Regions from separate parts of the Priestia sp. GS2 genome, predicted to be linked through region 2. Evidence: a T-box and tRNA genes for the amino acid it is inferred to sense, from the RefSeq annotation. Region 2 holds a T-box; the other holds one or more tRNA genes.

Region 1 (6,586 bases), 400 kb from region 2:
GAATCAAACCCTGCTAGTACGGTAGCACCCTTTACTACTGAACCCATTGTATATGAAGTCGATAAATTCCCCAAGGCAAAATCTTCAATTTTAGCAGCACCTGTTTTAGAATCAGTTGTATATCTTTTCCCTGCCATTGTCAAAATCTCACCTGTATTTGGATCCATCATAATAACAAATGCTCGGTCTAAAAACCTTGTACCAGACATTTGTTTCTTCTCAATTAGTTGCTTTGTAATTGCTTCTTCTACTGCTTGTTGAAGCTCCATATCAATAGTTAATACTAAATCACTTCCGCGCTGCCCTTCAGTTAACTGTAAGGTATCGACAAGATTTCCGCTTCGATCCGTTACGTATTGAACCTGCTCTTTTTGACCTTTAAGCTGTGATTCGTATTCTTTTTCAAGATAGCTCGTACCAACTTGATCATTACGGCTGTATCCTCTGGACAAGTAGTAGTCTACTTTGTCTCTTGGAAGACCTTCATTGGCCGATGATACATTCCCCAGCAGTGTACGAAGCGTACCACCTTGTGGATAATAACGTTCCCAGTAAGTAGTTGTATCAACACCTGGAAGTTGCGATAGATTTTCACTAACAATAGCAAATTCAGCCGGAGTTACATTTTTCTTAATAATTTGAGGAGTTTGAGCATAACCTGCTTCCATTTGTCTTTTAATTGCCAAAACTTCTAAGTCGCCCGCTAATGTTTGTAAATCTCCCTCTGTAATACGACTTAACTGCCTGTTATAAAGCTCTTCATCCGTCATTTCTCCCGCTTCTACTTTGCTTCGATCACTATCACTGATTTTCTTTTCAGCTTCTTTTGGATTAAGCATAATCCAATAATCTTTTAGATCACGCTCTGTGATTTTCACAATATCTTCGGAATCTTTATCTACGTTTTTTTCCGGTACATCAATTGCATTCGTTGAGTACGAAACATCGATTAGCTTTGCTAGTTGTCGAGCAATTTTTAACCGTTCCTCCGCAGTATTTCCTTGGAAGCGTGTATATGTAATCGCATTTAATGGTGTATTGTCGACGATTACACGATTATAACGATCATACATTCTACCTCGTGGAACAGGAGTGTTAACGGTTACGTCCTCCGTACGTTCAACTTCACGTTGGTAACTTTCTCCATGTACAATTTGTACTAAACCTAAACGTAATATCAGTACCGAAAACAGTGCAAAGATGCCTAGAAATAAAATGTTCATTCGAAACGAGACATGACTTTTACGTTTATTTTTCTTTTTCATTTCTTCACCTACAATTTATCAGCATATATACAATCTCATCATAATTTTTTAAATTTGGCAAATAAATAGACACCCTAAAGGTGTCTATTTATGCTGTGTCTATTGTAAAAGAATTTTGTGTTGATTTCTATAGTACAAAGTAATTATCTATCCCCATTATGCTGGAGATTCACCGTCTCCTTCATTTAAAGCTGGCTGCGTAACCGGCTTAGGGGTATGCTTATTTGTAGGTTGAGAAATGTTGCGAACACAGAAGTAAATACAAGAGTGTCCTGCGCCAATAATGGCTAATAGTATGGGTAAACTTTGCTGTTCATTAAAAAAAACGACAGCGATGAGAAAAGAGCCAATTGAAATGATGCGTCCAATATTTAAAAAGACATCTCGAACCACAATATATTCAATACGTTTAGAAACAATATCTTTGGCTCGACCAATAACATCATATGTTAAGGACATATACGGTACCAGCAAAATAGGGTAGCCAATTGCAATACAAATTGCATATAAAATAAGGTTTGTGTACGATAAATTAAATAGCAGTAAAAAAACTGAACCGTATAGAAGAATTCCACCTGCTAAAATGAACTTTAAGCGATCTTTTTGTTTAATAAACCTAGAGGCAACATAATATGCAACAAAGGCTACAGCTGAGTTAACCAGACCAAACGTACCAAGTGCAAGTTCACTATCAGTTGTAATAAAGACCAATACTGACACTACAAAAATAAACGTACCTTCTCTAATTCCTTGAAATACATGTGCATATAAAATTCTGCGCCAGTCTCGATTATATTTTCTTTCCCTCAATACTTCTCTAAATTTATATACGCCCTCAGCTGGACGTCTTTGTAAAAAGAAGCTAAGGACAACCGCACTAACAAACATTAAAAGTGACACTCCAAAGACTACGCGATAACCGATGTATTCGTAAAGGCTAGCGATAATAAAACCTGCGCCTAGAGGGCCAATCATTCCGGCAAATGAGTTCAATACTCCGAGAAATCCGTTAAAAAAATCCCGTGTATCAGGTTCTGTAATTTCAAATGTTAATACGTTAAATGCTAACCAATAGAATCCATATCCTATTCCTAAAAGCGCACCGAGAAGAATTAAAAACTCATCAGCTCGGTCACCTACCATTAATACAACAATATAGAAAATAGACAGAAACGACACACCTAATCGAAGCACAACCACCCGATCGATTTTTTTAGCCCACCTTCCAGCTAAAATAAAGGTCAGTGGTTGAAAAATAACAATGACTAAGTTATAGATCGCTAAAGCAGAAAATTCTCCTGTTTGCTTCCATAAATACACATTTACAAACGAATTCGAAATTGAAATAGCTAAAGCATATAGCCCTCCAATAATAAGTAATAACAATAAATCTTTATTAACTTCTACATCTCCAACAACTTTCTTTAATAAAGGCATATAAAAAACTCCTTTTCTCTTCTACCCCTAGTGTGTGAAAAAGAAAAAGAGATATGTAAAAGAATTGGAAAACAAAAAAACCAGTAAAGGCAATAATTGCTTTACTGGTTTTTTTTATTATTTTGCTGCTGCGTAACGCTTTGCAACTTCATCCCATTTAATTACATTAAAGAATGCTGAAATGTAATCTGGACGACGGTTTTGGTAGTTTAGGTAGTAAGCATGCTCCCAAACGTCTAGTCCTAGGATTGGCGTTTTGCCTTCCATTAGTGGGCTATCTTGGTTTGGTGTGCTTGTTACTTCTAATTCTCCATTGTTTACAACTAACCAAGCCCAGCCAGAACCGAAGCGTGTAGTTGCGGCTTTAGCGAATGCATCTTTAAATGCATCAAAGCTTCCAAATTTGCTGCTGATTGCGTCTGCTAACTCACCTGTTGGCTCACCGCCACCGTTAGGGCAAAGAATTGTCCAAAATAGTGAATGGTTAGCATGTCCACCACCGTTGTTACGTACTGCTGTACGGATGTCTTCTGGTACAGCGTCCATGTTTGAGATTAACTCTTCAACGCTTTTAGAAGCTAAATCAGCTTTTCCTTCTACTGCTGCGTTTAAGTTTGTAACGTAAGTGTTATGATGTTTCGTATGGTGAATGTTCATCGTTTCTTTGTCGATGTGTGGTTCAAGTGCATCGTATGCATAAGGTAATTGTGGTAATTCGTAAGCCATGGGTAATTCCTCCTTTAAAATATGTACCTAATTTGGTGAAAGAAAATTCACCTCATGTTTTTAGATTAGCAAATTTAACCTACGCTTTCAATGAAAAAGCATCTAATCATCATTTATATTTACCCGATTCCCATTGTCTATCCTATTTAAACATAAAATTTTAGCTAAAAACAAAATAAAAAATCTTTCTTTACAATTGTAAAGAAAGATTTATCAGCAATATGTATGGCGGAGGAAGAGGGATTCGAACCCCCGCGGGCTTTAACACCCCTGTCGGTTTTCAAGACCGATCCCTTCAGCCGGACTTGGGTATTCCTCCAACCTTTTCATGGTGGACCCTGCAGGACTCGAACCTGCGACCGGACGGTTATGAGCCGTCTGCTCTAACCAGCTGAGCTAAGGGTCCATGGCTCCACAGGTAGGACTCGAACCTACGACCGATCGGTTAACAGCCGATTGCTCTACCACTGAGCTACTGTGGAATAATAATATGTAAACTTTGTCACTGAAAGGTATAGCGGCGGAGGGGATCGAACCCCCGACCTCACGGGTATGAACCGTACGCTCTAGCCAGCTGAGCTACACCGCCATGGCTCCACAGGTAGGACTCGAACCTACGACCGATCGGTTAACAGCCGATTGCTCTACCACTGAGCTACTGTGGAACGATATAACATTTATTAGCGACATTAAAAATTTAACATGATTTTAAATAAAAGTCAACAAATTATTATAAAACAACAATAAGGAAATATATAATCATTGCCGCTTGAATAATTCCTTTTGAAATGGCCCCGCTGAAAAAACCAACTAACGAACCAAAACCAATTTTCACAGCATTTTGAACACTAGTACGATGTACGACTAGCTCTCCAATCACCGCTCCTAAAAATGGACCAAGTAGTATCCCAATTCCAGGAATTAAAAACGGGCCAACCAATAACCCAATGGTGCTTCCCCAAATTCCTGCTTTTGTTCCACCAAACTTTTTAACCCCAATTAGATTTGCCAAATAATCAGCTGCAAAAAGCGCTGCTACAAGCAGACCTTGAATAAGTACAAACAAGAAGGTATATGGCTCAAAACTATAGAAGAAACCGTACAATAAAAACCCCAATGCTACAAACAGTACGCTTGGGATAATAGGATAGATTAATCCAATAAATGATACTACAAAACAAACTACAATGAGTGTCCAATATAAAAAGTCCAACTTAACACGTTCCCTTTCATCTCAATCTCTATTTGCCATTATCAAACAGTATACACCTTAACAACTTTTTTGATAATAATATTCCATAAAAAAGAGCGACCTTTTAATAAGTCGCTCTTTTTAGCTTATTTTTATTTAGATTTTTGAGCCACGCTTTTTTTATTTTCGCCTAATACCGCTTCTGCAATATTAACAGCATGATCTCCAATACGCTCTAAGTTACTGATAATGTCAACAAATACAATTCCAGCTGACCCTGTGCAAGCTCCTTCATTCAAGCGTAAAATATGCTTTTTACGAAGTGAACGCTCCATGCTGTCAATTTGATCTTCTTGCTGCATAACGTGAACAGCCTTTTCACGATCGTTGTGCTCTAGTGCTGCAACAGCTTCTTTAACTGTTGAAATTGTTAGTTCGAACATTTCTGCTAAATCTTTATTAGCTTCAGATGTTACTTTTACTTTGTTAGTGATTTGATAGTCAACGAGCTCAACGATATTTTCGAAATGATCTCCAATACGTTCAATATCACGAGCTGTGTCTAACAACATTGAATGCTCTTCACTTTCTGACGCTGACATAGAAGAAGAAGAAAGTAAAATTAAATAGTTGGTAATTTTTTTATCCAAATTATTAATAGCATCTTCAATTTGTAGAGCCATATCAGAATGCTTATGTTGCTTCGTTTTTAAATAATTGTTTGCTTCTTCTAATCCAATTGTTGAGAACTGTCCCATACGAACTAGCTCTTCTTTTGCTTGTCCTAACGCAATCGATGGTGATTGCTCAATAAAAACTGGATCTAGATGTTTCGGTTTAAAGTCAACTAGCGCATCGTCTCCAGGGATTGCTTTTGTTACGATATAAGCCAAGAAACCGATTAATGGGAACTGGATAATCGTGTTAGAAATATTAAATGCACCGTGCGCAAACGCAATCGTCATTTCTGGGTTTAAACTTAGCACCCCTTGTAGATAGATGATGAATTTAGTAAATACAGGTAAAATAATTAAGAAAATTACTGTACCCACAATATTAAATACAACATGGGTTAACGCTGCGCGTCTTGCCGCAACGCTTGCACCAATAGATGCTAAAATTGCTGTAATGGTAGTACCAATATTGTCACCAAATAATACCGGTAACGCTGCATAAATATCGATTGCTCCTTGTCCAAAAAGCTCCTGTAAGATACCAATTGTTGCACTTGAACTTTGAACGATAACTGTAAACACCGTACCAATGACAACACCTAAAATTGGATTATCACTCATGCTTACCGTTAAATCTTGAAACGCTTGAAGTGAACGGAGTGGCTTCATGCCATCACCCATTAGCTCTAGTCCAAAGAATAACATTCCAAAGCCAAACACAATTTGTCCAAAGTTTTGAACTGGCTTGCTCTTGAAGAAGAACAGTAGGAGAGCACCCACAGCTAAAATAGGTAACGCATAATCTGAAATTTTAATACCGATTATGAAAGCTGTAACGGTTGTTCCGATATTCGCTCCCATAATAACTCCAATTGCTTGACGTAAGTTCATAAAACCAGCACTTACTAACCCGACTGTAATAACGGTTGTTCCAGAACTACTTTGAATGAGTATGGTAACCAAAATCCCTGCAAGCACACCCATAAATGGATTTGTTGTAAAACGATCTAGTATATCGCGCAATTTATCTCCGGCTGACTTTTGTAAGCCATCACCCATGAATTTAATCCCAAACAGGAAAATCCCGAGGCCACCGATAAATTCAAATATCATCTTCTGAACATCTAGTTCCAAAGAATTCCACTCCTATCTCTACAGTTTCATTTTTCGACAGACATCTACAAGTCCCACATAATTATTAACGTAAAATAAATGTTGTGTAAACGCTGATTCTGAAAAATTTACATTATCTTAACATTTCATTTACATAACACAGCATCTACATAAAAAAA
Region 2 (6,586 bases):
GTATTGTCCATATGATATGATTCTTTGATCTCGTTAGGGAAAATTAACTCTTGGTTATTTACATTTCCTATTAATAATTTTTTAGAAACCCTTGAAGGATTCAATGAATTAAATAATGAATACATTTCATCAATATGTCCTAATAGCTCAGTCATCGTGTACTTTTGACCCTCTAATTGTTTCATGTGAAACAGTTCCTTACCAACCTCAGAAAACAACCCATTTTTTTGAATTTTTACCTCATCATCAAGAAAGTCATAACTTTGTTTTTTTCTCTTTCGCGTTGATACTCCATGTGCTAAAACTGCTGTATTTTCTGGATAAACTGGATTTTTAATTAATAAACACGCTTTTAATAATTGAGATAAACCATAAAAAAGTAATACTGGCTGCATGGACGTATGAGATTTTAATGCCGTTTGATAATAATTTTTGCTATGTTCCAGATAATAAATAAATGGATAACAATTTTTAAAACTACGCTGTTCAGCATCCGCGATGCTTGAAGACTTGTACTGATTATATAAATACTTTTGTGTAAAAGGGGCTGAGAAAAATAAATGATAGGGTTTCCAAACATCATAAGTAAAGCTCAAAAAATCACCTCTTTTATTATTAGAATTATCTGATATATAGTATGGTTATTGACAGCTACATAACCAATTGTTAATCTACTAATAATATTCTGTCGCTTTGAGGAGGATTCTATAATGTGGGAAAGTAAATTTTCAAAAGAAGGTTTAACATTTGATGATGTTTTGTTAGTGCCAGCTAAATCTGAAGTGTTGCCAAAAGATGTTGATATGAGTGTAGAATTAACAAAAACGCTAAAGCTAAATGTACCATTTATTAGTGCAGGTATGGATACAGTAACTGAAGCAGAGATGGCAATTGCTATGGCTCGTCAAGGTGGTTTAGGAATTATTCATAAAAATATGTCCATCGAACAACAGGCGGAACAAGTTGATAAAGTAAAGCGCTCTGAAAGTGGAGTTATTACAGATCCATTCTTCCTGACACCAGAAAACCAAGTATTCGCTGCAGAACATTTAATGGGAAAATATCGTATCTCTGGTGTACCAATTGTGAATAACGAAGATGAGCAAAAATTAGTTGGTATTCTGACAAATCGTGATTTGCGTTTTATTCAAGATTACTCAATGCTTATCTCTGATGTAATGACAAAAGAAGAGTTAGTTACAGCTCCAGTGGGAACAACACTCGAGGAAGCCGAAAAGATTTTACAGCAATACAAAATTGAAAAATTACCACTTGTAGATGACAACGGTGTATTAAAAGGGTTAATTACAATCAAAGACATCGAAAAGGTCATTGAATTTCCAAATGCTGCAAAGGACAAACAAGGACGTTTATTAGTAGGTGCAGCAGTTGGTGTGACAGCTGATTCGATGGTCCGAATTGAGAAGTTAGTAAAAGCTGGTGTGGATGTTATTGTAATTGATACGGCACATGGTCACTCACTAGGCGTTTTAAATACTGTACGTTCAATTCGTGAAACGTATCCAGAGTTAAATATTATTGCAGGAAACGTCGCAACTGCTGAAGGAACAAGAGCACTAATTGAAGCTGGTGTAGACGTAGTAAAAGTAGGAATAGGACCTGGATCAATTTGTACAACTCGTGTTGTAGCTGGAGTAGGTGTTCCACAAATCACGGCTATATATGATTGCGCGACTGAAGCAAGAAAACATGGTGTACCAGTAATTGCAGATGGAGGAATTAAGTACTCTGGAGATATCGCAAAAGCACTAGCTGCTGGTGGACATACTGTTATGTTAGGAAGTTTATTAGCCGGTACTACTGAAAGTCCTGGTGAAACAGAAATCTTCCAAGGAAGACGCTTTAAAGTATACCGTGGTATGGGTTCAGTTGGGGCTATGGAAAAGGGAAGTAAAGATCGTTATTTCCAAGAAGATAATAAAAAGTTTGTTCCAGAAGGTATTGAAGGACGCTTACCTTATAAGGGGCCTGTCGCTGACACTTTATATCAGCTAGTTGGAGGATTAAGAGCTGGAATGGGATATTGCGGATCAGCTAATTTACAAGCATTACGTGAAGAGGCACAGTTTATCCGTATGACAGGAGCTGGCTTAAGAGAAAGTCACCCACATGACGTTCAAATTACAAAAGAATCTCCAAACTATTCACTTAGCTAAGTGGAAAAGCATCTCTCTAATTTAGAGAGATGCTTTTTTATACTAAAGATTGTTTTAACGGTACTTCTTTATCTATTTTTTTTAATTTTTGTATGATAAAATAACCTCTATGTGATTTATGTCTGGAGGGTATTGGTAGTGAAGAAAAAATTGATAAAACAGCTCTTTGCATTAGTTGCTGTTTTCTTAATGGCTAGTTCTTTAATCACTCCAAATGCGTCTGCAGCTTCAAAATTCCCAAATGTTGAAGCAGATGCTGCTATTTTGATTGAAGCAGATACAGGCCAAATTTTGTATGAAAAGAATTCAGGTGCTGTACTAGGTATTGCTAGTATGACAAAAATGATGACTGAGTATTTGATTTTAGAAGCTATTCACGAAGAAAAGCTTTCTTGGGATGATCAAGTAGGGGTTAGCAAATATGCTGCAGATATCTCACAAGATTACTCATTGTCAAATGTTCCATTATTAACAACAGAAAAGTATACAATTAAAGAATTGTATGAAGCAATGGCTATTTATTCAGCCAACGGAGCGAGTATTGCTCTAGCTGAAGCTTTAGCAGGGTCTGAAGCTGAATTTATTAAATTAATGAATAAAAAAGCAGAAGAGTTAAACTTAGGTGAAGCTAAATTTGTTAACTCAACAGGTCTTTCTAACTCATTATTAAAGGGTCAACATCCAAAAGGTACAAAAGCTGATGATGAGAATTTACTATCAGCTCGTGCAGTATCAGCACTAGCTTTTCACATTCTTCATGATTATCCAGAAGTATTAGAAACGGCGAAGACACCTGAAAAAATATTCCGACCAGGTCAACAAGGTGAAACGACAATGGATAACTGGAATAAAATGCTTCCATCTTTCCCTACATACGGATATGAAGGTTTAGATGGTCTTAAAACAGGGCATACGGATTTTGCAGGCTATTGCTTTACAGGAACAGCTGAACGAAATGGTGTTCGTTACATTACGGTGGTCATGAATGCTAAAAATAACGGTAAGTCTTTTGAAGGAGCACGTTTCACTGAAACAAAAAAGCTTTTAGATTATGCATTTGATAATTATGAGCTAAAACAAGTAACTCCAGAAGGCAAGGTTGTTAAGAATCACGAGTCGCTTCCAGTAGTAAAAGGGAAAAATAAAGAGCTAAAAGTTGTAACAAAAGAATCAGTAAATGTTCTTACAAAAAAAGGTGAAGAAGGTAAAATCTCTCTTCAATTTGATGTTAACCCTAAAGTTGTAGATGAGAAAGATCGAATCGTTGCACCAATTAAAGAGGGTCAAGTTGTAGGTTACGTTAGTGCCAAGAATAAGAACCTTGATGATTTAGGTTATGCAGTAAATGACGGAACAAATAAAGTGCCCGTCGTTGCAGATACTACAATCGAAAAGGCTAATTGGTTCATTTTGGCTCTGCGAAGTGTAGGAGATTTCTTTGTAGGTGTATGGTCTGATGCAGCCAATAATATTAAGAGCTGGTTTTAATTCATAAACCATTTATAAAGGGAGATACTAAGCCAAGGTTTTTCTGGTATTTAGTATCTCCCTTTTTTTAAACAAGTTTTTTAAACTGCATAATTTTGATAGGATTTTTTCAGAAAATAAGGTAAAATAGACAATAAGTTTTGAATTTTGTATACATAATTTTATTGATTATGTGTAATACAACTATACTGGGGGAAGACAAACATGAGTAACATTACAGGTACTGACAGAGTAAAACGCGGAATGGCGGAAATGCAAAAAGGCGGCGTAATTATGGACGTTGTTAATGCTGAACAAGCAAAAATTGCAGAGGCAGCAGGAGCAGTTGCAGTTATGGCATTAGAACGTGTACCAGCAGACATTCGTGCTGCAGGCGGCGTATCTCGTATGGCAGATCCGACAATTGTTGAAGAAGTTATGAATGCTGTTTCAATTCCGGTAATGGCTAAAGCACGTATCGGTCACATTGTAGAAGCGCGTGTTTTAGAAGCAATGGGCGTAGACTATATTGATGAAAGTGAAGTATTAACACCAGCAGATGAAGAATTTCATTTAAATAAAAATACGTTTACGGTACCATTTGTTTGTGGTTGCCGCGATTTAGGTGAAGCTGCACGTCGTATTGCAGAAGGCGCTGCTATGCTTCGTACAAAAGGTGAGCCAGGAACAGGGAACATCGTAGAAGCTGTACGTCATATGCGTCAAGTGAACGCACAAGTACGTAAAGTAGTAGGAATGGACGAAGCTGAGTTAATGACGGAAGCAAAATTACTAGGTGCACCTTATGAGTTATTACTACAAATCAAGCGTGAAGGTCGTCTTCCAGTTGTTAACTTTGCTGCAGGTGGTGTTGCGACTCCAGCCGATGCAGCGTTAATGATGCAATTAGGAGCAGATGGAGTATTTGTAGGATCTGGTATCTTCAAGTCTGATAATCCAGAAAAATTTGCTCGTTCAATTGTAGAAGCAACAACACATTATCAAGATTATGCATTAATTGCAAATCTTTCTAAAGGATTAGGTAATGCAATGAAAGGTATTGAAATCTCAACATTATTGCCAGAAAATCGCATGCAAGAGCGTGGCTGGTAACAGTAAGGGAGTTTTACAGCATGGTAAAGGTTGGAGTTTTAGGACTACAAGGTGCATTTAGAGAGCATGCGCATTCAGTGGAAGCAACAGGAGCTGAAGCGATTATTATTAAAAAAGTTGAACAGCTAGAAGAAGTAGACGGGCTCATTTTACCAGGTGGAGAAAGTACTGCAATGAGACGTTTAATTGATAAATATAATTTCATGGATCCACTGCGCCAATTTGCTAAAAGTGGCAAACCAATCTTTGGTACTTGTGCTGGGCTGATTTTACTAGCGGGTGAAATTGTAGACTATGATGAGCCTCATTTAGGTGTCATGAATATTAAAGTGGCTCGAAATTCTTTTGGTCGCCAACGTGAAAGTTTTGAGGCAAAGCTAGCAATTAAAGAAGTTGCAGATGATTTCATTGGAGTATTTATTCGTGCGCCTCATATCGTAGAAGTTGGTGACAATGTAGAAATTTTATCTGTTCATGATGATCGTATTGTAGCTGCTAAGCAAGGACAATTCTTAGGTTGCTCATTCCATCCGGAATTAACTGATGACCATCGTATGACGGGTTATTTTATTAACATGGTGAGAGAGTCCCTGAAAAAACCTGTATAAACCAATTGCATCTTGTATAGACTTGTAGTACATTATGATTATTAATTACAATGATAAAAGTATAAAGCGTTGATAGGAAATAGTAGTAGAGAAGTTAAACTCTAGAGAGTCGATGGCCGGTGAGAATCGATGTTTGACCTTTACGAATCCATCCTGGAGCAAGCTATTGAAGTAGTGAGTAGATAGCTTCGGTGCATTCCGTTATCTGACTGAAGAGGAAGGTTCCTTTATGGACTTTCAACTAGGGTGGCAACGCGGGCTAAACTCTCGTCCCTTTTATAGGGATGGGAGTTTTTATTTTGCCCATTTTATACAAATAAGGAGGTACATTTATGTTAGATGTAAAGATTTTGCGAGCTAACCTTGAAGAAGTAAAAGAAAAGTTAAAATTCCGTGGAGAAGATTTATCAGATCTTGGGCGCTTTGAGGAGTTAGATGTAGAGCGCAGACAACTGTTAGTTCAAACTGAAGAATTAAAAAGTAAGCGTAATGAAGTTTCTCAGCAGATTGCTCAATTAAAGCGTGAAAAGCAAAACGCAGATAATATGATTCTAGAAATGCGTCAAGTTGGGGAAAAAATTAAAGATTTAGATGAACGTCTTCGTACTGTAGAAGCAGAATTAGAGCAACTATTGCTTTCAATCCCTAATATTCCACATGAAAGTGTGCCTGTTGGAGAAACGGAAGATGAAAATGTAGAAATTAGAAAGTGGGGAGAAGTTCGCCAATTTAATTTTGAACCGAAACCACACTGGGACTTAGGAACAGATTTAAATATTTTAGACTTTGAACGTGCAGCAAAGGTAACAGGAAGTCGTTTTGTGTTTTATAAAGGCTTAGGGGCTCGTTTGGAGCGTGCTTTAATTAACTTTATGATGGACTTACACATGGATGAGCATGGATATGAAGAAATTCTTCCTCCATATATGGTTAATCGTACAAGTATGACTGGAACAGGTCAACTTCCTAAGTTTGAAGAAGATGCGTTCAAAATTAAAGAGGAAGATTATTTTCTAATCCCAACAGCTGAAGTTCCAGTAACTAATCTACACCGTGATGAAATTATTAATGGAGATCAATTGCCATTGGCTTATACCGCATACAGTGCATGCTTTAGATCAGAAGCTGGTTCAGCTGGTAGAGATACACGTGGATTAATTCGTCAGCATCAGTTTAATAAAGTAGAGCTAGTTCGTTTTGTAAAACCAGAAGAATCTTATG

Evidence for each region. The T-box of region 2 lies ahead of serS (serine--tRNA ligase). A T-box ahead of a tRNA ligase gene usually reads a tRNA of that ligase, here a tRNA-Ser.
Region 1: it has a tRNA-Ser gene. The T-box ahead of serS (serine--tRNA ligase) is inferred to sense a tRNA for this amino acid. The anticodon was not compared.

The regions. Positions count from the first base shown of each region.
Region 1 is NZ_JAZGJX010000001.1:411,019-417,604, reverse strand. Features, by position in the region: gene V2145_RS02155 (peptidoglycan D,D-transpeptidase FtsI family protein) at 1-1,265, opposite strand, end outside; gene V2145_RS02150 (MFS transporter) at 1,422-2,702, opposite strand; gene sodA (superoxide dismutase SodA) at 2,820-3,428, opposite strand; tRNA gene V2145_RS02140 (tRNA-Ser) at 3,655-3,747, opposite strand; tRNA gene V2145_RS02135 (tRNA-Ile) at 3,758-3,834, opposite strand; tRNA gene V2145_RS02130 (tRNA-Asn) at 3,836-3,910, opposite strand; tRNA gene V2145_RS02125 (tRNA-Met) at 3,944-4,017, opposite strand; tRNA gene V2145_RS02120 (tRNA-Asn) at 4,019-4,093, opposite strand; gene V2145_RS02115 (DUF456 domain-containing protein) at 4,159-4,641, opposite strand; gene V2145_RS02110 (Na/Pi cotransporter family protein) at 4,773-6,428, opposite strand.
Region 2 is NZ_JAZGJX010000001.1:14,603-21,188, forward strand. Features, by position in the region: gene V2145_RS00060 (YaaC family protein) at 1-596, opposite strand, end outside; gene guaB (IMP dehydrogenase) at 711-2,177, shown strand; gene V2145_RS00070 (serine hydrolase) at 2,316-3,665, shown strand; gene pdxS (pyridoxal 5'-phosphate synthase lyase subunit PdxS) at 3,870-4,757, shown strand; gene pdxT (pyridoxal 5'-phosphate synthase glutaminase subunit PdxT) at 4,778-5,365, shown strand; T-box leader at 5,426-5,643, shown strand; gene serS (serine--tRNA ligase) at 5,698-6,586, shown strand, end outside.